Regions from separate parts of the Marinobacterium aestuarii genome, predicted to be linked through region 3. Evidence: predicted binding sites of a transcription regulator. Region 3 holds the regulator's gene; each other region holds the start of a gene.
What was found. The regulator FNR, encoded in region 3, switches genes on or off when oxygen is low (the NO sensors DNR and NnrR bind a similar motif). The targets are predictions, from matches to a motif close to TTGATNTANATCAA.

Region 1: nirK (copper-containing nitrite reductase) is a predicted target of FNR. The motif match lies at 3,651-3,664, and genes of this name have one in related genera.
Region 2: petA (ubiquinol-cytochrome c reductase iron-sulfur subunit) is a predicted target of FNR. The motif match lies at 2,527-2,540, and genes of this name have one in related genera.

Annotation. Positions count from the first base shown of each region.
Region 1 is NZ_CP015839.1:2,890,451-2,898,176, forward strand. Features, by position in the region: gene pqqD (pyrroloquinoline quinone biosynthesis peptide chaperone PqqD) at 1-138, opposite strand, end outside; gene pqqC (pyrroloquinoline-quinone synthase PqqC) at 138-920, opposite strand; gene pqqB (pyrroloquinoline quinone biosynthesis protein PqqB) at 939-1,859, opposite strand; gene pqqA (pyrroloquinoline quinone precursor peptide PqqA) at 1,975-2,046, opposite strand; gene A8C75_RS12685 (fumarylacetoacetate hydrolase family protein) at 2,350-3,354, opposite strand; gene nirK (copper-containing nitrite reductase) at 3,727-5,226, shown strand; gene A8C75_RS12695 (endonuclease/exonuclease/phosphatase family protein) at 6,248-7,333, opposite strand; gene A8C75_RS12700 (alpha/beta fold hydrolase) at 7,386-7,726, opposite strand, start outside.
Region 2 is NZ_CP015839.1:1,179,905-1,187,630, forward strand. Features, by position in the region: gene A8C75_RS05150 (helicase HerA-like domain-containing protein) at 1-127, shown strand, start outside; gene zapE (cell division protein ZapE) at 311-1,414, shown strand; gene rplM (50S ribosomal protein L13) at 1,619-2,047, shown strand; gene rpsI (30S ribosomal protein S9) at 2,061-2,453, shown strand; gene petA (ubiquinol-cytochrome c reductase iron-sulfur subunit) at 2,717-3,313, shown strand; gene A8C75_RS05175 (cytochrome b) at 3,313-4,563, shown strand; gene A8C75_RS05180 (cytochrome c1) at 4,563-5,327, shown strand; gene sspA (stringent starvation protein SspA) at 5,416-6,048, shown strand; gene A8C75_RS05190 (ClpXP protease specificity-enhancing factor) at 6,244-6,729, shown strand; gene A8C75_RS05195 (BON domain-containing protein) at 6,819-7,397, opposite strand; gene A8C75_RS05200 (SIS domain-containing protein) at 7,403-7,726, opposite strand, start outside.
Region 3 is NZ_CP015839.1:2,991,940-2,999,665, reverse strand. Features, by position in the region: gene A8C75_RS13160 (cation diffusion facilitator family transporter) at 1-538, opposite strand, end outside; gene queE (7-carboxy-7-deazaguanine synthase) at 923-1,555, opposite strand; gene rdgC (recombination-associated protein RdgC) at 1,648-2,583, opposite strand; gene A8C75_RS13145 (adenine phosphoribosyltransferase) at 2,700-3,242, opposite strand; gene fnr (fumarate/nitrate reduction transcriptional regulator Fnr) at 3,310-4,065, opposite strand; gene A8C75_RS13135 (sulfite exporter TauE/SafE family protein) at 4,200-4,862, opposite strand; gene ccoS (cbb3-type cytochrome oxidase assembly protein CcoS) at 4,855-5,106, opposite strand; gene A8C75_RS13125 (heavy metal translocating P-type ATPase) at 5,195-7,723, opposite strand.

The DNA of each region.
Region 1 (7,726 bases), 100 kb from region 3:
GCCCTCGGGATAGAGCAGCACATAGCTGTCCTGCGCCTTTTCCCACTGCAACCGAAACATGGGGTTAAACGCCGGGACGCGCTGAGCATCAACCAGAAGCGTGTTCAAGCCCAGTTCATGGGTCAGTAAATCGTTCATCAGAAAAGCCCCCGGTGATAGACAGGCTTAGCCGTAACCGTATGGTAAGGCGCCCGGTCGAGCTGATAGGCCATTGTCATGGCATCAAGCATGCTCCAGAGCACGTCGAGCTTGAACTGCAATATCTCCAGCATGCGTTCCTGTCCGGCCCGGGTCTGGTAGTGCTGCAGCGTAATTGCCAGACCATGCTCCACGTCGCGGCGGGCTTCGGTCAGGCGCGAGCGAAAATACTGATAACCACTGGCATCGATCCAGGGATAGTGCTCGGGCCAGCTGGCCAGGCGCGCTTGGTGAATGCTGGGTGCAAAGAGCTCGGTGAGCGACGAGCTGGCGGCTTCCTGCCAGGTCGCGCGACGGGCGAAGTTCACATAGGCATCCACGGCAAAGCGTACGCCAGGCAGCACATGTTCCTGGGACAGAATCTCTTCGCGGCTCAGGCCCACGGCTTCACCCAGGCGCAGCCAGGCTTCGATACCACCCTCGCCACCGTCGTAACCGTCGTGATCCAGCAGGCGCTGCACCCAGAGCCGGCGTGTATCACGATCAGGGCAGTTGGCCATGATGGCGGCATCCTTCATCGGAATGCTGATCTGGTAATAGAAACGGTTCGCCACCCAGCCACGAATCTGTTCGGGCGTGCACTCGCCCTCGTACATGGCACGGTGGAAGGGGTGGTGAATATGGTAATAGTCGCCCTTGGCCCGCAACGCCGCCTCGAAGGCCTGTGGCGTCAGCGGGGTCTGCAGGCTTTGCTCGGCTGACTGCTGTACGGAGCTGTTCATCGCGTCGCCTCTGCGTTTTTATAGTTCGATGGACATGCCATCTTCTGAAACCTCGATGCCGTGGCGACCCAGTTCGGCCCGTTCGGCGGAGTCCTCATCCAGAATAGGATTTGTATTGTTTATATGAATCAGTATTTTGCGCGGCTTTTTTAAGGTATCAAGAAATTCGATCATGCCGTTCTCGCCCGACAGCGCCAGGTGCCCCATATCGCGGCCAAGCTTGGTGCCCACACCGGCGCGAATCATTTCGTCGTCGTTCCACAGGGTGCCATCCACCAGCAGACAGTCGGCCTCCTGCATGAAGGGCAGCAGCTGCGGTTCTATCACACCCAGGCCCGGGGCATAGAACACCGACTTGCCACTGCGACTGTCGGTAATCAGCACGCCTATATTGTCGCCGGGATGCGGATCGCCCTTGTGCGGCGAATAGGGCGGTGCGCTGCTGGTCAGGGGCACGGCGGTAAGCGTGAGTTCCGGCACCCGATCGATCACAAAGCTGCTGCTGCCAGGCTCGACACCGATGCGCTGCCAGTCGATACCGCCGTTCCAGTGCTTGAGCATATTGAACAGCGGAAAACTGTCGCTGAGGTCATCCTGCACCCGATCGGTACACCAGACCTGGTGCGGGCAGCCTTCGCGCAGCATCAGCAGGCCGGTGGTGTGGTCGATCTGGCTGTCCATAAAGACAATGGCGGCAATGCCGGTGTCACGCAGGGCGCGTGCCGGCTGCATGGGGGCAAAGGCTTCAAGCTGGGCCCGGATATCGGGTGAGGTGTTGAACAGGATCCAGTCGGTGCCATTGACACTGACCGCGATGGAAGACTGGGTGCGGGCTTTGGCATTGAGAGTACCGTTGCGCAGGCCGCTGCAATTCTGACAATTGCAGTTCCACTGTGGAAAGCCGCCGCCGGCTGCCGAGCCCAGTATCTGAATTTTCATTATTATAATGTCCGCTCTCTGACCGTTACTCGAGACCTTGCTCGAGGGTGACGGGAAAACACTCCCTGCCCGCCAAAGAAAAGGCCCCGCACAGCGAGGCCCATACCCAAAGCGCTTAGCGGTTTGCGAAGTACATGGTGACTTCAAAGCCAATGCGCAGGTCGGTGTATGCCGGTTTAGTCCACATGGTATTTTCCTCTTTTTGTTTTGGAGCAGGTTGTTGCAAAGCAGTTGCTGGCGAGCGAACTCTACACCAAGACAAATCCGCTACCTGTCGATGATAGGAAGCCTGGCCTGCGGACAGAATGGTACTTTGGAACTAAAAGCCGCCTGAATAGGTAGTAGATGACGCCCATGCGGCGGCGCCGCAACCCCGTGATGCAGGGGTATTATTCGCCGCCAGACCCCGCCAGAGGCCGCAGGACAGGCGCGTTGAATACAAAAAGGGGAAGCCCCGAGGCTTCCCCTTTTGCATGCTATTAACCTCTGTCTATGGCTTTGAGCCCGCGACCACAGTGTTGCGCAGCAGGCCGAGTTTCTCGACCTCACACTCCACCACGTCGCCGGGCTTGAGGTACCAGGCCTGGGGGTCCGTGTGGAAGACAGCGCAACCGGCGGGTGTGCCAGAACTGATCAGGTCGCCACCGACAAAGCCCTGGCCTGAGTAGTAGCTCACGATCTGCGCCATGCTGCGGCACATGCGAGCGGTCGATGACTGCTGGCGTATTTCGCCATTGACCCTGAGGGTCATCTCCAGCTGCTGCACATCGCCGATTTCATCCAGCGTCACTATGCAGGGACCTATCGGGCAGAAGCTATCCAGCGCCTTGCTGTAGCCATAGCTGCGGTTGGGGAACTCGGTCGCCTGAATATCCCGCGCCGTGACATCGTTAAAGATCAGATAGCCGCCAATGGCGTTTTCCGCCTCTTCTGGCGTCAGATCCCTGTGCTTGACGCCCTTGATGACCGCACAGATTTCCAGCTCGTAATCGACCTCGCCCGTCAGGTGCTGTGGATAGACGATGGCCGCATCCGGGCCTATGCAGGCGGTGGTGTTCTGATAGAAACCGATCCAGGGCTTCTCGACCTCGTACTTGAAGCCCGCCTCCCCCATTTCGTCGATATGCTCGAGGAAATTACCCGCCGTGTGCCACAGCTTTGCCGGCTGAATGGGCGCCAGCAGCCTGACGTCTTCACGCCTGAACAGGAGCATTTCGCCGTTCACGCCGCGCAACGCCGGGTCGTTCTTCTCGATGACGTAGGTCTCGGCCTGACGGGCAGCATCCAGGCTGCGGTCATCCCCCGCGAACAGCTCACGCATGTCCGATGGCACCAGCGCATCCGCCATGGCCTGGGGCCGCGGATCCGCGTTAGCCTCAAGCGCAAAGGCGGCATAGGCGTAGTTCAGGTCCACCACCTTTTCGCCTGCGGCATCCACAAAGAGAGCACCAATACGCTGCACGCCCACGGGATTTAAAAATGTCACAAGTTTCATTCAACGGCCTCGGTAGCCCGCAGCGGCCCCCCCATATCGAACAGACTGCTGCCAACGACGGCCCGCTGCTGCATGGGAAGGTGCTGACGGAGTTTGGGTTGCACGGGTCACTTAGTATTTATAATTACGTAATTATTAATTCAAAACATAAGTGTCTGTCAACCCTTGGGGTAACCGCCTTGCACACAGCGGACGCTCTCCCTGCCCTGCAACTGGCCCTGCAACCGGCAATTTCGCGCTCCCGTTAACAACCTTCAGACAGCCTGCATAACACCCCGCAGACCCGAGCCGCGAGCTTGATCCAGATCAATCGCGCCTTGCGCCCATTGGCGTATAGTGAAAAGTACCTAATCCCTCAGTGGGAATCCCGTCATGAAACGTCGAAGCTCAAAGATCCGCTTTAACCCTGGCTGCTCAGCGCAGCTCACATTGACACCGCCCTGGCCAGCTCAGCTGTACTCGGTCCTGCTCGGCATCCTGCTGTCTGCCGCTGCCTTTCCCGTCCTCGCAGCAAGCCTGCCCATTGAACAGGCAGCACTGACCAGCCCGCCCCTGGTACCGCCAGCGATTACCCGGGACTACTCCGCCCATGTGGTGGTCCAGTTTGAAACTGTGGAAAAGGTCATGCGCATGACGGACGGTGTCTATTACACTTTCTGGACCTTCGGCGGCACGGTACCGGGCACGTTCATCCGCGTACGCCAGGGTGACGAAGTTGAGTTTCAACTCTCCAATCATCCGGACTCCAGCATGCCGCACAATATTGACCTGCATGCCGTCACCGGCCCCGGAGGGGGCGCCGCTTCGTCCTTCACTGCACCGGGTCACAGTTCAACATTCAGCTTTACCGCCCTCAATCCAGGCCTTTACGTGTATCACTGTGCTACGGCACCGGTCGGCATGCATGTCGCCAATGGCATGTATGGCCTGATTCTGGTGGAGCCGGAAGAAGGTATGACGCCTGTCGATCGGGAATACTATGTCATGCAGGGCGATTTCTACACCAAGGGTTCCCACGGCGAACCCGGCTTACAACCCTTTGATATGGAGAAAGCCATTAGCGAACAGGCCGACTATGTGGTTTTCAATGGCTCCGTCGGCGCCCTGACAGGCGAGCACGCGCTGAAGGCAGAGGTGGGTGAAACGGTACGGCTCTATGTCGGCAACGGAGGCCCAAACCTGGTGTCCTCTTTTCATGTGATTGGTGAGATATTCGACCGGGTAAATATCGAGGGCGGCACTGCGATCAATAAACATGTACAGACCACGCTGATACCCGCAGGCAGTGCCGCGATAGTGGAGTTTGGCGTTGATGTACCGGGTGACTTCATCCTGGTCGATCACTCCATATTTCGTGCCTTTAACAAGGGAGCCCTGGGCGTGCTGGCGGTGACGGGCCCCGAAAACACGTCTATCTATTCAGGCAAACAGACCGAAGGGATCTATCAGCCCGAGGGCAGCACTATACAAGACGTATCAGCTGAGGCACCCGCACCGGTCAAGGCAAGCAGCAGGGACGAACAAATGCGCTTTGGTCAGCGAGTCTATGCCAGCAACTGCCAGGCCTGCCATCAGGCTGACGGCAGCGGTATTCCTGCCGCATTTCCGCCCCTGGCCAACTCCGACTATCTAAATGCGAATCATAACCGGGCCATTGATGCCGTATTGCATGGCGTAAACGGCACAATTGTGGTGAATGGCATCCCATACACCAGTCAGATGCCAAGCTTGCGGCTTGACGATGAGGACGTCGCCAACGTGCTGACATTTGTATTGAATAGCTGGGATAACAAGGGCGGGCAGATAAGCCCGGATGAGGTTGCCGTACGACGCAAAGAAGGCAGCGCGGTCGGTTCGGGTACCGCTCACTAGGCAGCTGTCCGACAGCACTCAACCTACTGCGAACCACCTGACGCTTAAATAATGAGAGGGGCTGTTTTTATTGCGGTGGCGATTGCAATAGGCGTTCTCAGGCTCAACCCCGGGGGCGATCCGCAGCCATCGTTTAGCGGCTAAAAGCCCGCGACGCCCTGCCCGGTGCGTTTTTCGAATCTGGCAATGACGAATCACCCGCCACGCATGACGCATGGGCAGTCACTAATCACTAATTACCAATGACCCAATAGCCTTCCCCCGACAGAGGAGCTAGTGTACTGCTTCGCTCTTAGAGGCGCTTTTAGCGAGTCGCCAGGAGGCTGGCCGCACGGCGCATTTTCGAAGGTATAGTGGGCCTATGTCGAGGAAATGCAACACTGCGGACGGCCTTCTGGCGGATCGCCCACAGGGAGCGCGCCAATTCGCGCCCTGCTGCGTTACCGCTCTTGGCAAGAGCCCCACTATTACCGGCGAACGGCGCCTTGCCGGACACGCATTGGCGGGCTCTATAAGCACCCATTAGGGCGAAGCAGTGCACTAGCGCCTCTAAAGGTCAGTACTGAACAACCGAGACAAAGATGGTGACTAACAGGGAAATCAAAAATACGCCCCAGCCCTGATCTGCAATGATATTCATGATCTGTGTATCCTTCGCCCTGCCCAATCGGCTTGTTTATATCGACGTCCGTGGCCTGGAGCGCGCCGCGTCAACCCTGACTGAACCGCAGATACCTCCATGGAGCTACCCTGGCGCTGACTTTCATTAAAGCGTGGCTCAGGAAAGCAGGCACCGCCAGCGACCGGCAAGGTATATTTTGTAGCGCCGGGCGCCGATCATCTCAGGCCGAAACGCCGGCTGCAAAATAGTCATCCCAACGCCGGTTCAGCAGCCGTGGTCGTTTTTACGGTACGGGATAAATCGAAATCGCCTGCCTGCTGTAATGTGCTGATTGCCGCTCACTGAAAATCCCTGTCACATCCGTTTAGCCATGGTTGCCAGAGTAGCAGGCCCCGCCAGTCAAAGCCCGGCCCCGGGCACATCCTTCAGGCTCACATCATGCTGCTGCAGCTTTTCATCCGCCCAGGCGGCATCGCCCGGCGCTGCATCAAGGCCATTCTGGCCCGGCACGGCGCCGCCCTGGTACTGCAACCGGCTGAAGAGCGCAAAGTGATCGGAGCCAAAGTCCGGCAGGCGTCGCAGGTCCAGTACCCGAAAGTCCGCGCTATGAAACAGGTGATCCAGCGGCCAGCGCATGAACCAGTAGCCGGCATGAAAGGTGTTGTACAGACCGCGGCCGACACGGGGATCCAGCAGACCGCTGATCTTGCGAAACAGCCGGGTGGTTTCGGACCAGGCCACGTCATTCAGATCACCGGTGACAATAACCGGAAGCTCGGCGCCGGCGACGCTTCTGGCCACCACAATCAACTCGGCATCGCGCTGGGAGGAATGTTCGTTCTCCGTTGGGCTCGGCGGTGCCGGATGCAGAAAATGGGCCCGTACCTGCTGACCGCTGCGCAGCTCCACCAGGGTATGCATTGAGGGTACGCCGGATTCCACCAGGTACTCGATATGGCTGCTGGATAACGGCAGCCGGGAGTACAGGTGCATGCCATAGAGGTTATCCAGCGGACATTTAAGGCTATGGGGGTAGTCGACATCCAGGCAGTCAAGCTGTGACTGCCACCAGTCATCGGATTCCAGCGTCACCAGAATATCGGGCTCATAACGGCGCACCAGCGCCAGCAACGTGGCTGCATTGCGATTGGGGGTCAGCACATTGGCGGTCATGATGGCGATGCTGCTGGCAGCATCCACCCTCTCAGCGCAACGGACCTCAACCGGATAAAGCCGCGTAAAAGGCAGTATCCACCATGCCTGAACGCCCAGGCAGCCCAGGGTCAGGCCCAGCAGCAGCCAGCTCGCCGGCACACTCAAGTCCAGCACCGCGGCCTGCAGCAGCGCAAGACTGGCGGCCATGACACAGAACTGCATGCGCGGAAAATCAAATCCCCGCACCCACCAGTGGGTGGCGCGGGACAACGGCAGCAGCGTTGCCACCAGCAAAAGCGCCGTCAGCGCGGCAAGGCTGTAAAACACCATCAGGCCAAAAATCCTGTCTGTCTCATGGGACTATCCAGCGCCATTGTGACCCTCAATCGGCGCCCAGTGTAGCCTTGGGCGCTGCGATTAGGGTAGCTGCGTTGTCCGCAGCCTTGCTATCGGCCAGACGCGGACGCTCGCGTTGGCGCCTGGAGAAGTCTTCGATCAGGGCAACCACCCGGGCGCCATGGGCATGATGCAGCGCATGTCCCGTGGCGGCAAATGTCACCTGTTCCGTATTGGGTGCCTGGCGGGCCAGCCTGGCGCTGTGATTCCAGGCCGGCACAATGGCGTCGTCCTCACCGGTGAGCAGCAGCAACGGCCGCCTGATGTCGCCATAGTGCCGGCTCTGCCTGGCAAGAAACTGACTCAGGCCACGGGCATCCTCTGCGT
Region 2 (7,726 bases), 1.8 Mb from region 3:
GAGTGGGCGGGCCAGCAGTGGTCTGTTTGGCAGCCTGGCGAAAAGCGCGATGCGTGCGATTGGCACCCAGCTTGGACGCCAGATCGTACGCGGGTTGCTGGGGTCCATTCTGGGCGGGCGCCGCTAGGGATTGTTCATGTGTGTGGTGTGTCCTGACGGGCGTTCAGGTGCAAGGCCGGCTGTGAATGGTGCGTTTTGGGGCTTGTGGTGCCTCTTGTTGTTCCAAGGTCGCGATTGCCAATGCCGGTCTAGCTAGGTAAAGTGCCGGCACTTTTTGATCGACGAACAGATGGCAGGGGCTGGGGCCGGTATGACTCCGTTAGGACGCTACAAGCAAGATCTAGAGCGGGATGATTTTTCCTATGATCCGGCGCAGGAAATGGCGGTAAAGCATCTGCAACGCCTGTTTGATGACCTGGTTGCGGCACCGCCGCCAAAGCCTGGCCTGATGCAGCGTCTGGCCAGCGGCTGGAAAAAGGAGCCGAAGGAGCCGCTACGCGGGCTCTACTTCTGGGGTGGCGTGGGGCGAGGCAAGACCTACCTGATGGACACCTTCTATGACAGTCTGCCGTTCGAGCAGAAAACCCGCACCCATTTTCATCGCTTCATGCAGCGCGTACATCAGGATCTCAAAACCCTGGCCGGGGAAAAGAATCCGCTGGTGGAGCTGGCAAGGCGCTACGCGCAGGAAACGCGCATCATCTGCTTCGATGAGTTCTTTGTCTCCGATATTGCCGATGCCATGATTCTGAGCAGTCTGCTGGAGCAGCTGTTCGCCAATGGCGTATCCCTGGTGGCGACCTCCAATATAGTGCCCGACGGTCTCTATAAGGATGGCCTGCAGCGCGCGCGCTTTATGCCGGCCATCGCGCTGCTGAACAGGTTCACCGAAGTGGTTAACGTGGATGGGGGCATCGACTACCGTCTGCGGGCCCTGGAGCAGGCCGAGCTGTATCACTCGCCACTGGATGCAAAGGCCGATGAAAGCCTGAATGCCAGCTTCGAGTCGCTGGCGCCCGATCTGGTGGAAGTGGTGGAAGCTGAAGTGCTGCAGGTCAATGGTCGCGGCATCCGTTCGCGGCGCTGCTGCGAGGATGTGGTCTGGTTTGATTTCGCCGATCTGTGCCAGGGGCCGCGCTCGCAGAACGACTATATAGAGCTGGCCAAGCTCTACCATGCGGTGCTGGTCTCCAATGTGCCGCAGCTTGGGCGCAGCAATGATGATGCGGCGCGCCGCTTTATCAATATGGTGGATGAATTCTACGACAGCGGCGTCAAGCTGATCCTGTCGGCGGCGGCACCGATTCACGGGATCTACAGCGAAGGTCGTCTGGAGTTCGAGATTCAGCGTACCCAGAGCCGCCTGCTGGAAATGCAGTCCCATGAGTACCTGGCGCGGGCACATCGGGCCTGAAAAAAATATCCGGATTCGGATGGGAAACTGCTTCTTGGCTATCGCATTTGCAGTGCGACTTGTCTATAATTCGCGCCACCTATTTCTATGGGTTGTTACTGTTGTGGTCGGGATGCTCCCGAACACAACCAAGAATTATAAGTCAGTTCGGTGGCACATCTGAAATGTGTGGCGAGAACTGAGTTAAATAAAGGCAATATACAGATGAAGACTTTTGTTGCTAAACCAGCCGAAGTAAAACGCGACTGGTACGTTGTTGATGCCGAGGGTAAAACCCTGGGGCGTCTGGCTACTGAGATTGCACGTCGCCTGCGCGGCAAGCATAAGCCGGAATTCACTCCTCACGTTGATACCGGCGATTACATCGTTGTTGTTAACGCTGAGAAAATCGGTGTTACCGGTAATAAGCGCAAAGACAAGATCTACTACCGCCACACCGGTTACCCGGGCGGTCTGCGCGAAGCTTCTTTCCAGACAATGATCGACTCTCACCCGGAGCGGGTTCTTGAGATCGCGGTCAAGGGTATGCTGCCCAAGGGCCCGCTGGGCCGTGCCATGAACAGCAAACTGAAAGTTTACGCTGGCACCGAACATCCGCATCAGGCTCAGCAGCCCAAAGAACTGAACATTTAAGGGAAGGCAGACTATGTCCACTACTCAGTATTACGGTACCGGCCGTCGTAAAACCTCTACTGCTCGCGTCTTCCTGCGCCCGGGTACAGGTGTTATCACTATCAATGACCGCACGATCGAAAACTACTTCGGTCGCGAAACTGCACGCATGATCGTGCGTCAGCCGCTGGAATTGACTGACTCTGTCGAAAAATTCGACGTTTTCGTTACTGTCGCCGGTGGTGGTGGTTTCGGTCAGGCAGGCGCTATCCGTCACGGTATCACCCGTGCACTGATGGTTTATGATGAAACTCTGCGTCCGTCACTGCGTAGCGCTGGTTTCGTAACCCGCGACTCCCGCATGGTTGAGCGTAAGAAAGTCGGCCTGCGCAAAGCACGTAAGCGTCCTCAGTTCTCCAAGCGTTAATTCGCTTTCGGCTTCGGTCGAAGACTGTGGCAAGAAAAACGCTCAAGCCTTTTTGGCTTGGGCGTTTTTTTGTTTGGGCTAGATCAAAAGTCGTACGGATGTCAGGCTATTAGCCCGCCAATGTCCTTGTAAGCGAAGGGTATTTTCATTACCATTTGGGCCATTTTAAAAATCCGTTATTTGATGATTTTTAGTTGAGCGATCGGGTTATTTGCGTTCTTGCTGGGCGTTAAATTGCAGATCGAACAAGGGAGAGAGAGTTAATGAGTAATGACGGCGTGAACAAGGGGCGGCGTCGACTCCTGGTCGGCGCGACCTCTGCGGTAGGGGCTGTCGGTGCAGTGGGGGTTGCTGTTCCCTTCGTGGCCTCATGGATGCCCAGTGCCAAGGCACGTTCCGCGGGTGCTCCGGTAACGGTCGATGTGAGTAAACTGGAACCGGGTCAGCAGATGGTCGTCAAGTGGCGTGGCAAGCCGGTCTGGCTGGTCAAGCGTAACGAGAAGACACTGAGCGATCTGGCAGGTCTTGATAGTCGCCTGACGGACCCCAAGTCAGAAGTGCCGCAGCAGCCGGCTTACATTCCGCATGATTCTAGCCGCTCCCTGCGTCCGGATATTTCGGTGCTGGTGGGTATCTGCACGCACCTGGGCTGCTCTCCGACCTACCGTCCGGAAATTGCACCTGAAGATCTGGGTCCTGACTGGGTCGGCGGCTTCTACTGCCCCTGTCACGGTTCGCGCTTCGACCTGTCCGGTCGCGTACTGAAAGGCTCCCCGGCGCCCTCGAATCTGGTTATTCCTCCGCATAACTACCCGGAAGAAAATATCCTCGTCGTCGGTGTGGATCAGGAGACTGCATAATGGCTAATCCAAACAAGAGCAAGGCCGAAAGTGGTCTGATGCGCTGGATCGACGATCGTTTTCCGGCGACGCAGATGTGGGAAGATCACCTTTCCAAATACTATGCTCCGAAGAACTTCAACTTCTGGTATTTCTTCGGCTCGCTGGCGATGCTGGTTCTGGTTAACCAGATCCTTACCGGCATCTGGCTGACCATGAGCTACAACCCGTCCGCAGAAGGCGCCTTTGCGTCTGTTGAGTACATCATGCGCGACGTCGAATATGGCTGGCTGCTGCGCTACATGCACTCCACCGGTGCTTCGGCCTTCTTCCTGGTGGTGTACCTGCACATGTTCCGTGGCATCTTGTACGGTTCCTACCGCAAGCCGCGCGAGCTGGTGTGGCTGTTCGGCATGACCATCTACCTGGCGCTGATGGCGGAAGCCTTCATGGGTTATCTGCTGCCCTGGGGCCAGATGTCCTACTGGGGTGCCCAGGTTATCGTGTCCCTGTTCTCTGCCGTGCCCTTTATCGGTGAAGACCTGTCGCTGTGGATTCGTGGTGACTACCTGATATCGGGTATTACCCTGACGCGCTTCTTCTCGCTGCATGTCATAGCGCTGCCGATCGTGTTGCTGGCGCTGGTGGTGCTGCACATCATCGCGCTGCACGAAGTGGGTTCCAATAACCCCGACGGTATCGAGATCAAGGCCAACAAGGATGAAAATGGCGTGCCGCTTGACGGTATTCCGTTCCACCCTTACTACACCGTCAAGGATATTGTTGGTGTGGTCGTGTTCCTGTTCGTGTTCAGCATCGTGGTCTTCTTCTTCCCTGAAGGCGGCGGTTACTTTATTGAAGCGCCGAACTTCGAGCCTGCCAACTCGCTGAAAACGCCTGAGCACATAGCGCCGGTGTGGTATTTCACGCCCTTCTACGCCATGTTGCGTGCCATTCCGCCCATCGCCGGCTCCCAGTTCCCGGGTGTTGTTGTCATGGGTGGTGCCATTGCTGTTCTGTTCGTACTGCCCTGGCTGGACCGTAGTCCGGTCAAGTCCATGCGCTACAAGGGCATGATCAGCAAGGTGACACTGGTGATCTTCGCGGTCAGCTTTGTGATTCTGGGTTATCTGGGTGTGGTTGCGTCCAACCCGACCCGTACGCTGGTTTCCCAGATCTGTACTGCGCTGTATTTCGCGTATTTCTTTCTGATGCCGATCTACACCAGGATGGAGAGCACTAAACCGGTTCCGGAAAGGGTTACAGGCTAATGAAAAAGTATCTGATTGCATTGATGATGGTCCTGCTGCCGGTATCGGTACAGGCCTCGGTCGGGGGTGTTCAACTCGACTCTATCGAAGTGGACCTCGAGAATCAGGCCTCTTTGCAGCGCGGTATGGGCACTTTCGTTAACCGTTGCATGGGCTGTCACTCGGCGGACTATCAGCGTTACGAGCGTGCCGCCATTGATCTTGAGATTCCTACGGAGCTGGCAGAGCAATACCTGCTGCTGGGGGATCAGAAGGTTGGCGAGCAGATGAGAATCGCCATGGACAAGGGTGATGCGGCGAACTGGTTTGGTAACCCGCCGCCGGATCTGTCTCTGGAAGCGCGTCTGCGCGGGCCGGACTGGATCTACACTTACCTGCGCAGCTTCTACCAGGATGAGTCGCGCCCCTGGGGTGTGAACAACGTGGTCTTCAAGGACGTGGGCATGCCCAACGTGCTGCAGGATCTGCAGGGTTTGCAGGTCAATCACTGCACGGCGGAAGAGTTTGCTCATGCAGCTTCCGGCGAGATAGATCCGCTGACCAACACCCGCATGTCCAAGTGTCTGACGGTTGCAGACAGTGGTAGCCAGACAGTCGAAGAGTTCGACAAGACGGTCTACGACCTGACCAACTTCCTGACCTACATGGGTGAGCCGTACCGTCTTGAATCCGAGCGCATCGGCACCAAGGTACTTATCTTCCTGTTTATTTTCTTCCTGTTCGCATTTGCGCTGAAGAAAGAGTACTGGAAAGACGTACACTAAGGTTCTTGTGTTCGAACAACGATCGTATGCGGCCTGAAGGATCGGGCCGCATTTATTTTTTTAAATGAAGACTGACGGGGATTATCCGATGGGAGTAGTGGCTAAGCGTTCTTCCATGACCTTCTTTTCCAATGGTGCAGACCATTACAGCCACCGCGTGCGTATCGTGCTGGCGGAAAAAGGGGTCGCAGTCGATATTGTCGACTGCACCGAAAGTGACTTGCCCGAGGATTTGTCGTCACTGAATCCCTACAACAGCCTGCCGACCCTGCTGGATCGGGAGCTGGTGTTGTACGAGCCGAATGTGATGATGGAATATCTCGATGAGCGTTTTCCACATCCGCCACTGTTGCCGGTTTACCCGGTAGCGCGTGCAGAAAGCCGTTTGTACATGTACCGCATCCAGCACGACTGGTGTGGTCTGGCGGACACTATTCTGGCTGGCAAGGCTGATGCACCCGAGATCGAGCGCTGCCGCAAGGAATTGCGCGATGGTCTGGTCGCCATTTCTCCGATTTTTGGAGAAAAGGACTTCTTCATGAGTGAAGAGTTTTCCCTGGTAGACTGCTGTCTGGCGCCGCTGTTGTGGCGTTTGCCCGCCATGGGTATCGAGCTGCCGGAAGCGCAGTGCAAGATGCTGGTACGTTACATGAAGCGCATTTTTGAGCGTGAGGCTTTCCAGGAGAGTCTGTCGGAAGCTGAGCGTGAGATGCGCGACTGATAGCCTCCGGGTTCTAGTGGTACGAATCAAGGGATGGAGGCGACTCTGTCCCTTTTTTATGGGCGATGCCCGCGTGCGTTCTGGCTGTCGATAGGGCTGCTGGCGCAGGTAAAGACGGCGATATCCGTCATGTTGAATTACAGAAAGCAGGGCGCCGCGTCAGGGATGTGCGGCTGTGCCTGCGGAGGCAGAGTAATGAATCCTAGTCGTCCCTATATCGCTCGAGGTCTGTATGAATGGATCCTCGATAATGACTGTACACCCCATCTGGTGGTGGATGCAGAGGCGCCCCATGTGGTGGTGCCGCGCCAGTTTGTGCAGGACGGTCAGATAGTGCTGAATGTGCTGCCCTCGGCCGTGCGTGACTTCTTTATGGGGGAGAGCGAGATTTCGTTCAGCGCCCGCTTTGGTGGCGTGCCCATGCAGGTGCGGGTGCCTTACGCGGCGCTGATGGCCATCTTCGCCAAGGAGAATGCCATGGGCATGGGCTTTGGCATGGAGCCCGGTGCCGACTATTACGAGCGCCTGCAGCCGGTGGATGCTGTTGCGGGGGAAGATGAAGGGCAAGAGCAGGTCGATGGGCCGGCAGATGAGGGCGCTGAGAAGGGGGCGGAGCCTGTTCAGGCGGTCGCGCCAAAAAGACCGAAGCCGGGGCGCCCGAATCTCAAGGTCGTAAAATAGTTGTTCGTGAAATAGTAGCTATAAACAGCAGCTGTGATGGTTGCTGTTGTGTCGGACAGACTGCGCGTGGCGTAGCCTGTCCGGTTCCATCAGATGTATTCAAACGCCTTGACGATTTTCTGCACGCCGGTAATAGTGCGGACCAGGCGTACCGCTATATCCGCTTCCTTCTGGGACACCAGGCCCATCAGAAATACTGTGCTGTTTTCCGTGACAACCTTGATGCGGCTGCCATTGATATTGCGCTCAGCCAGTAGCTGCAGTTTGACGCGGCTGGTCAGGTAGGCATCATTGCTGCGTACTATGCCGGATGTCGGGCCGGCGATCTCCAGTTCGTTGTGAACCTTGCGCACTTCGCGAATCTGGCTGGCGATGCGCTCGGCTTCGTCGCGGGTGGCGGCGCTGGGAACCTGGCCGGTGAGTAGTACCAGGCCGTTATAACTGGTGGCGCCGACGTGGGCATTGCGCAGGCCCACTGAGCCCTTGTTGATGTTGACCAGGGTCTTGGTCTCGATGACTTCGTCTTCCAGGTAGTTGCCGAGCGTCCGGTGTCCTTTGTCTTCCTGGATAGGTTCTTCCCGTGTAGCGCTAATCAGTGACGAGCAGCCAGACAGGACGACGAGGCTGGCGAGGCTGGCGAGGCTGGTGGCAATTAACAGTTTTTTCATCGGTTTCAGGCTCCAAACAGTTGGTAGTCGATCAGATCGCACAGGCAGTGCAGGACCAGCAGATGGGCGTCGTGTATCAGTACATCATCATCGGCTGGAACGCAGATTTCGATCTCATCGGGGCGTAAAAGTGCCGTGGTATTGCCGCCATCGTAGCCGGTCAGTGCAATCACGCTCATGTCCCTGTCGTGGGCGGCCTGAATGGCCTGCACGAGATTGTTGGCGCGACCGTGGGTCGAGACCATCAGCAGGATGTCGCCGGGTTGGCCGAGGGCGCGAATCTGCTTGGAGTAGATGTCGCTAAAGCCACTGTCTTCACTGATGGCGGT
Region 3 (7,726 bases):
AGGCCCAGCCGAGCATGGCGCCGGCAATACCGATCAGTACCACTATGGATGAAAAGGCATCGCTGCGGCTGTGCCAGGCGTTGGCGATGATCAGATCCGACTTGAGCCGCTTGCCTGCGGCCAGGGTGTAGCGGTAGATCCATTCCTTGCTGACGATAGACAGCCCTGCCACCACCAGCGCGGGCCACTCGGGAATCAGCAGGGATTCGCCGCTGAAAATAAGCCCGACGCTGTTGTACGCCATGGCGCCGGCGATGGCAATCAGCAGGCCACCGAGCATAACAGTACCGGCGGTCTCGAAGCGGGCGTGGCCCCAGGGGTGATCTTCGTCCGGTTCCTGGTGTGATACCCGCAGAATGAGGATGACCATGAAGTCGGTGGCCAGATCCGACAGCGAGTGAACGCCGTCGGCAATCAGGGCATGGGAATGTGAAAACATGCCGACAAGAATTTTGGCGACACCGAGAACGGCGTCGAGCAGGCTGCCGACCAGGGTGACTTTCTGCGCTTCTTGCTGGCGTTGCTTGGCTGTGTACATTGCGAATCCATTGAGTAATGAGCGCTAATAGTAACGGTTGCGACGGAATACCGGCCAGTGCCGCACACTGGAAATTGCGCCGGGCCCTGAAGCTAAGCCCGCAGTGCCACTGTTTCAGAAACTTTACATAACGAAATCGCCACCCAATAGGCCAAACATCACCAGTTTCTTGAAAATTTCGTTGCAACTCATTGATTTTGTTCTGCAACGACTAATGTTTAAAAAATGAACAATCTGTGTGAGGCAACGCTATCATGGGCTGGGTGGCGGTTATTTTCGTGCTCACCCACACCCTTATCCACAGCAGATGTGGGTATAACGTCGCAGACCTGTAACCGCGGGCCTGTGGACGCTTTTGCTGCGGGGTGATATTCACAACGGCGCTCAGTCGATGCCCAGAATTTTGTGAGTTTGCAGGCTGAGCTTCCACTGCGGGTGATCCAGGCAGTACTGCACACAAAGGCGCAGATGGGCGGCGGCATCGGGCCCATCCAGTGGCTGCAGGTAGAAATGCTCGAAGGCCAGTGAGGTAAAACGCTCGGGCGGTGCCAGCAGTTGCGGGTAGACCAGCTTGAGCTCCTGTCCGGCGCTCAACACCAGGTCGGTATTGGCTTTGGGGCTCAGGCAGATCCAGTCGATACCCTCGGGCAGGGGTTTGGTGCCGTTGGTTTCAACGGCAATTTCAAAGCCCACGGCCTTGAAGGCTTCGATCAGGGCTGTATCGAGCTGCAGTGCAGGTTCACCCCCGGTGCAGACCAGGTAGGGGGTGCCCTGGGCAGGATCCGGCCAGAGTGCCAGGGTGGCCTCTGCCAGGGCTTGTGCGGTTGCAAACTTGCCGCCGTTTTGGCCGTCGGTACCGACAAAGTCGGTGTCGCAGAAGTCACAGATGGCACTGCTGCGATCCTGCTCCCGGCCTGACCAGAGATTGCAGCCGGCAAAACGGCAGAACACCGCCGGGCGTCCGGCCTGGGCACCTTCGCCCTGCAGGGTGTAGAACATTTCCTTGACGCTGTACATGGGGTCTCCGGGGCCTTGCAGGGCTGTTGTAACGGGCGGCTGGGTTTCAGTGTGCACTCAACTGAATCGTCTCACCGCCGCCTGTGGCGGTGTCACACTTTTGGTGCGGGTTCCAGGGATGCGCCTGCAACTTCGCCACCAAAGGCGTTGAGCAGATCCGGAATCAGGCGTGTCAGTTCGAGCCCCAGCTGCGCCACATCGGCATCAAAGCGGGCCAGTTCGTCGTCGGCCACATCCTGCTGGCGTTCCTTGAACTGATCGGTTTGCTTGATGCGATGCACGCTGAGATCTTCGTGCAGCAGGAAGCGCAGGTTCTCGTCCCACTCCAGCGCCAGCTTGGAAACGCGTTTGTCGGCTTCGAGGTGCGCCACGATCTCGCTGCTGGTGAGCTCCTGACCCTTGATGCGGATCACGCCACCTTCGACCAGGTTGTCCTTCAGTTCCGCCTCGTCGAGCAGCTGCAGAGAGGTTGGCAGTGGTTCCTGCTGTTCCAGCCAGTGACTCATGACCGCCGCCGGAGACTGCTTGACGTCTGGCAGTATGATCGGCAGTGAGCCCAGGCTGGTGCGCAACTGGCTGAGCAGGTCTTCGGCGTTCTTGTGGCTGGAGGCATCGACCAGAATCAGCCCGGCCTGGGGCGCAATCAGTGCATAGGTCTGGTTGCGCTTGCTGAAGGCACGGGGCAGCAGGTCAAGAATGATTTCGTCCTTGAGCTGGGTATGCTCGCGACGATACACCTTGCGTGCCTCTTCCTTTTCGATCTTCTGTACCCGTTCTTCCAGGGACTGGCGAATGACCCCCGAGGGCAGGATTTTTTCTTCTTTCTGGGTGCAAATCAGGTGATAGCCGGCACAGCTGTAGACCAGGCTGTCCGGCAAGGCCTTGCAGGGGGCTATCCAGCCGGAGCGGCTCAGTTCCTGGCTGCCGCAGGGCTGAAAGGGTGTCGCTGCCAGCGCGTTTTCCAGTGTCTCGGTGTCTTTGTCGAAGGCGGCGCTAAAGCGATAAAAGATCAGATTTTTGAACCACATGGTATATCGTTGCCTGCTGAGTAGGGGCGCTATTCTAGCGGCTCATGGCGTAATTGCCATGGCGAATGAAGCAAGTCACCGAGGCGCGCAAAATCTGTGCCTCGGTGGCAGGCCGATCAGAGGCCTTCGTAGGCCAGCAGCGTGTGTACCGGAATGCCGGCATCCTGAATGCGGGTGGAGCCTTCGAGGTCCGGCAGGTCAATCAGCGCAGCGGCTTCATAGACGCTGGCGCCAAGTTCCTTGATCAGGGTGCTGGCGGCCAGGATGGTGCCGCCGGTGGCAATAAGGTCATCAAAAATCAGTACCCGATCACCGGGGCCCACGGCGTCGATCTGCATTTCAACGGTGGCGGTGCCATATTCCAGCGCGTAGTCAGCCTGTATGGTCTTGCCCGGCAGTTTGCCTTTCTTGCGCACCAGCACCAGGGGCAGATTGAGGTGGTAGGCCATGATCGAGCTGATCAGAAAGCCGCGGGCGTCAATGCTGGCAATATGGGTAATGTCGGTGCCGATATAGCGCTGAATAAAATCATCCGTGACCATGCGCAGGGCTTTGGGATCTTTGAAAATAGGTGTGATATCGCGAAACATGACGCCTTTTTCGGGCCAGTCCGCAACCGTGCGGATAACCGATTTTACGTAGCACTCATCGTAGGGCATGCAAGAACTCCTTGGGCGCAGCGCGGCTGCGGTTGTGATGGGGTCGGTGTAATTAGTGTCAATGGATTCAGGTTGTCTGCTGCAGGCTTGGGCACTCGCCGGACTGCAGGTAGAGCTGGGATATATCGGTAATGTCGATTTCCTTGCCTTCCACCTGTATCAGGCCGCTTTTCTGAAAGCGGGTAAAGAGCCGGCTGACTGTTTCGATCGCCAGTCCCAGGTAGTTGGCGATTTCGTTGCGTGACATCGACAGACGAAAGCGCGTTCTGGAATAGCCGCGGATGCGAAAGCGTTCCGACAGCCGGATCAGGAAGGTGGCCAGGCGCTGCTCGGCGGTTTTTTTCGACAGTAACAGCAGCATCTGCTGATCGTCACGAATCTCACGGCTCATGGTACGCATGATCTGGCGCCGCAGCTCCGGCAGTTCACCGGCCAGATCATCCAGGCGGGCGAAGGGAATATTGCATACGGTGGTGGTTTCAAGTACCCGCGCAGCGTTGGGGTACTGGCCCGAGTCCATGCCGCTGAGGCCAATCAGTTCACCGGGAAAGTAGAAGCCGGTGATCTGTTCGTCGCCCTCCGGTGTGACCGAATAGGTCTTAACGCTGCCGGCCCGCACGGCAAAGATGGAGCCAAACGCCTGGCCCTGATCGAACAGCAGCTCGCCTTTTTTCAGCGGCTGGCTTTTGCTGATGATGGTGTCCAGGCGATCTATATCCGTCAGCTCCAGTGAGACCGGCAGGCAGAGTGTGCTCAGGCTGCAGCTGTTGCAGTGCGACTGCTGGGCAGGACGTGGCGTCCCCGGTTTGCGTGGCTCATCCATAGGTACTTCCTGTTTCCTGGATTGATAGGGCGCTCGGATTGAGGTGCATGGCGGCTGACGGCGCCTAAACGACTTAAGCGTGCAATTATCCATCATTTGGCGCGCCGGTTGAAGTCATGGGCACAAGCGATGGATCAGGGCGCCAGTATCGCTATCAGGCTAAAGAGACCAAACAGGATAATCAGGCTGCCTGCCAGTTGCTGGGTCAGGCGCCGTGCCAGCAGCTGACGCAGCTGGGCGGCCATCAGTCCGGTGGCGAGCATGGCGGGCAGGGTGCCCAGACCGAAGCTGGCCATCAGCAGGGCGCTGCTCTGCCAGTCGCCGGCGGCGGAAGCCCAGATCAGGGTGCTGTACACCAGTCCGCAGGGTAGCCAGCCCCATAACAGGCCCAGTGCCAGTGCTTGCAGCGGCGTACGGGCCGGCAGAAAGCGCGCGGCAACTGGGCGCAGGTAGCGCCACAGGCCGCTGCCGGCACGCTCCAATAGCAGCAGGCCTTTCCACCACTGGCCTATGTAGAGCCCCATGGCCACCAGCATCAATCCTGCCAGGGTGCGCAGTACCAGGGTCGCCGTGCCGCCGGCCACCAGAACACCAAGGCCGCCCAGAAGGGCGCCGGCCAGGGCGTAGCTGAGCAGACGTCCGCCGTTGTAGCCCAGCAGCAGGATGATAGCGGGCGTGCGGCTGTCGGGACGGGTCATGCCGACCGTCGCCGCTATGCCACCGCACATGCCGATGCAATGGGCGCCGCCCAGCAGGCCAAGGACAATTGCGGTGCCAATCGACAGGCCTTCAGTCATCCGTATCGGCCCTGGACTGCTTGAGCGCGGCGGTTTGGGCTGGCGTTTGGGCAGGCCTGACCGGGCGGAGGCGATCCTGTTTGGCGTCGTCGGGGATCAGGTTGTCGTCATCATCAAACAGGATGCTGTGGGCGGGGGACTCCATATCATCGTACTGGCCGCTGTTGACGCTCCAGAAAAAGGCCCAGAGGGCGCAGCCGACAAAGATGATGGCAATGGGAATAAGCAGATACAGAATGTCCATGGATCAGCCTTTGGTGTCTGTTTCAAATCGGGCCTGGAATGGGCTCATATTAACGTCTGACCTTCCTGATACTTTCAGCTTTCAGCTTTCAGCTTTCAGCTTTCAGCTTGGTGTTTGGTCTGCGTACGCGCCTTGAAAGTCGCAGGGCATTGCCTACCACCACCAGTGAACTGGCGGACATGCCGATGGCGGCCATATAGGGTGCGACTAAGCCGCTGGCGGCGAGTGGCAGCGCCAGCAGATTGTACAGCAGGGCCCAGCCGAGATTCTGGCGAATAATACTGCGGGTCTTGCGTGCCAGCAAAATGCCATCCACCAGGCGGTTGAGGTCGCCGGACATCAGTACCGCATCGGCGCAGGTCTTGGCCAGGTCAGTGGCGGAGCCCATGGCAATGGATGTCTGGGCGCCGGCCAGTACCGGAATATCGTTGATACCATCGCCGACCATGACCACCTGGGCGCCATCGCGCTGCAGGGCGTTTATGTGGGCTAGCTTGTTTTCCGGCGACATGCCGCCATGAACGCGGTCGATGCCAAGACTCTGGCTGACGTGCTGCACCGCAGGCGAGCTGTCGCCGGAGAGCATCTCAACTTGCAGGCCCAGTGCCTGTAGCGAGCGGATGCATTCAAGCGCCTGGGGTCTGAGCTGGTCATCGAGCCCAAACCAGGCCAGGGGACCTTCGGTGCTGCACAGCAGCAGCCATTGGCTCTGGTTGTCGGGCAGCGTGGGCCTGGGTGCGTGCGGGCAGAGCGCCGCGGCAAAATCCGCCGTGCCGATGCGATAAGGCGTGCCATCGACCCTGCCCTCGAGCCCCAGCCCAAGGTGGGACTCCAGCGTCTCGGCGGGCTTGTCGATAAAGGGGTGGAAGGCCTTGGCAATGGGGTGTTCGGAGTGGGCTTCCAGGGCTGCGGCCAGGCGCAGGGCTTGATCGCGCCTGGCACCCAGGCAAGTGACACTGTGCAGGCTCAGGTTGCCCTGGGTCAGAGTGCCGGTCTTGTCGAATACGATATGGCTGGCGCGGGCGAGGTTTTCGAGTACATGGCCCCTGGTGATCAGCAGACCGTGCTGACGCAGTGTGCCGGTGGCGGTGGTCAGGGCCGTGGGAGTGGCGAGAGACAGGGCGCAGGGGCAGGTGACGACCAGTACCGCCAGTGTGATCCAGAAGGCATTGGCAGGGTCGAGTTGCCACCAGATCAGCCCGACCAGGCTGGCGGTGAGCAGTACCGCAGCAACAAAGTAGCTGGAGATGCGATCGGCGAGGCGAGCGCTGGCAGGCTTTTCGCTCTGGGCACGGTCCAGCAGACGGACGATGGCGGAGAGCTGGGTATCGCCCCCCACCTGGCTGATTTCCAGCTCGATGGGGTTCTCGACATTGAGGGTGCCGCCGACCACGGCGTCGCCCTCGCCGTGGCGAATGGGCAGGTACTCGCCGGTCAGGGCCGATTCGTCGATGGAGGAATGGCCGCGCCGGATAATACCGTCCGCCGGCAGACTCTGACCGGGTTTTACCAGCACCCGGTCGCCGACCCTGAGTTCGCTGGCCGGCACCAGCAGCTCTTCACCGTCGACGAGGCGAAGGGCGCTGTTGGGCAGCAGGTTAAGCAGGGCATTGCCGGCGCGCCCGGTGCGGTGACGCGCCTGCATTTCGAGGTAGCGGCCGATAAGCAGGAAAAAGGTGAACATGGTGACCGAGTCGAAATAGACCTCGCCACTGCGGGTCAGGGTGGCCCAGACACTGGCGCAGTAAGCGCCCAGCACGGCGATGGAGACAGGCACGTCCATGCTCAGGTGGCGGCTGCGCAGGTCACGCAGCGCCGCCTGATAGAACGGCAGGGCGGCGTAAAGGGCGACGGGGCTGGCCACGATCAGGCTGGCCCAGCGGATAAAGCTGACAAACTGCGGTTCCATGTCCTGCAGGGCGCCGGCGTAGAGGGCGATGGCGTACATCATCACTTGCATCATGCCGACCCCGGCGACCCCGAGGCGTCTGATGGCGCGCTTCTTTTCCCGTTCGAGCAGCTGCTCTTCTTTGTCGGGATGGTACGGGTGGCCCTGGTAACCGATGCGGTAAATCTGCCCCAGCAGCAGGCTCAGGCTGGTGCTTGCCGTATCCCAGCACAGGCGCATGCGGTGATTGCTCAGATTGACGCTGACCCGCTGTACGCCGGGCTGGCGTTGCAGGTGATGTTCCAGCAACCAGGTACAGGCGGCGCAGGTAATGCCTTCGATGACCAGGCTGGCTTCACGGCTGCCGTCGTCCAGGGTTGAGACGAAGGCTTGCTGCATGCTGGGCAGGTCATAGAGCGCCAGTTCCTGGGTCAGGACGTCGGGCAGGGCGCGACCAGCAATATCAGCGCCGCCAGGGGTGCCGCTGCGATGGCGATAGTAGCCGTCCAGGCCGCTGTCGATGATGGTCTGCGCTACGGCCAGGCAGCCGGGGCAGCAAAGCTCGCGCGCCTGGCCGTCGATCTGCAGGGCGTAGTCTGAGCCTGGGGGCACATCGAGGCCACAGTGAAAGCAGCTGCTGACCTGCTCTATAGCGTCTGGTGGCGTGTCACGCCTCAGTGCACTGTCGGAGGTGGAACTGTCGCTGGCGGAGCTCAAGGGGGTTGCCATGAT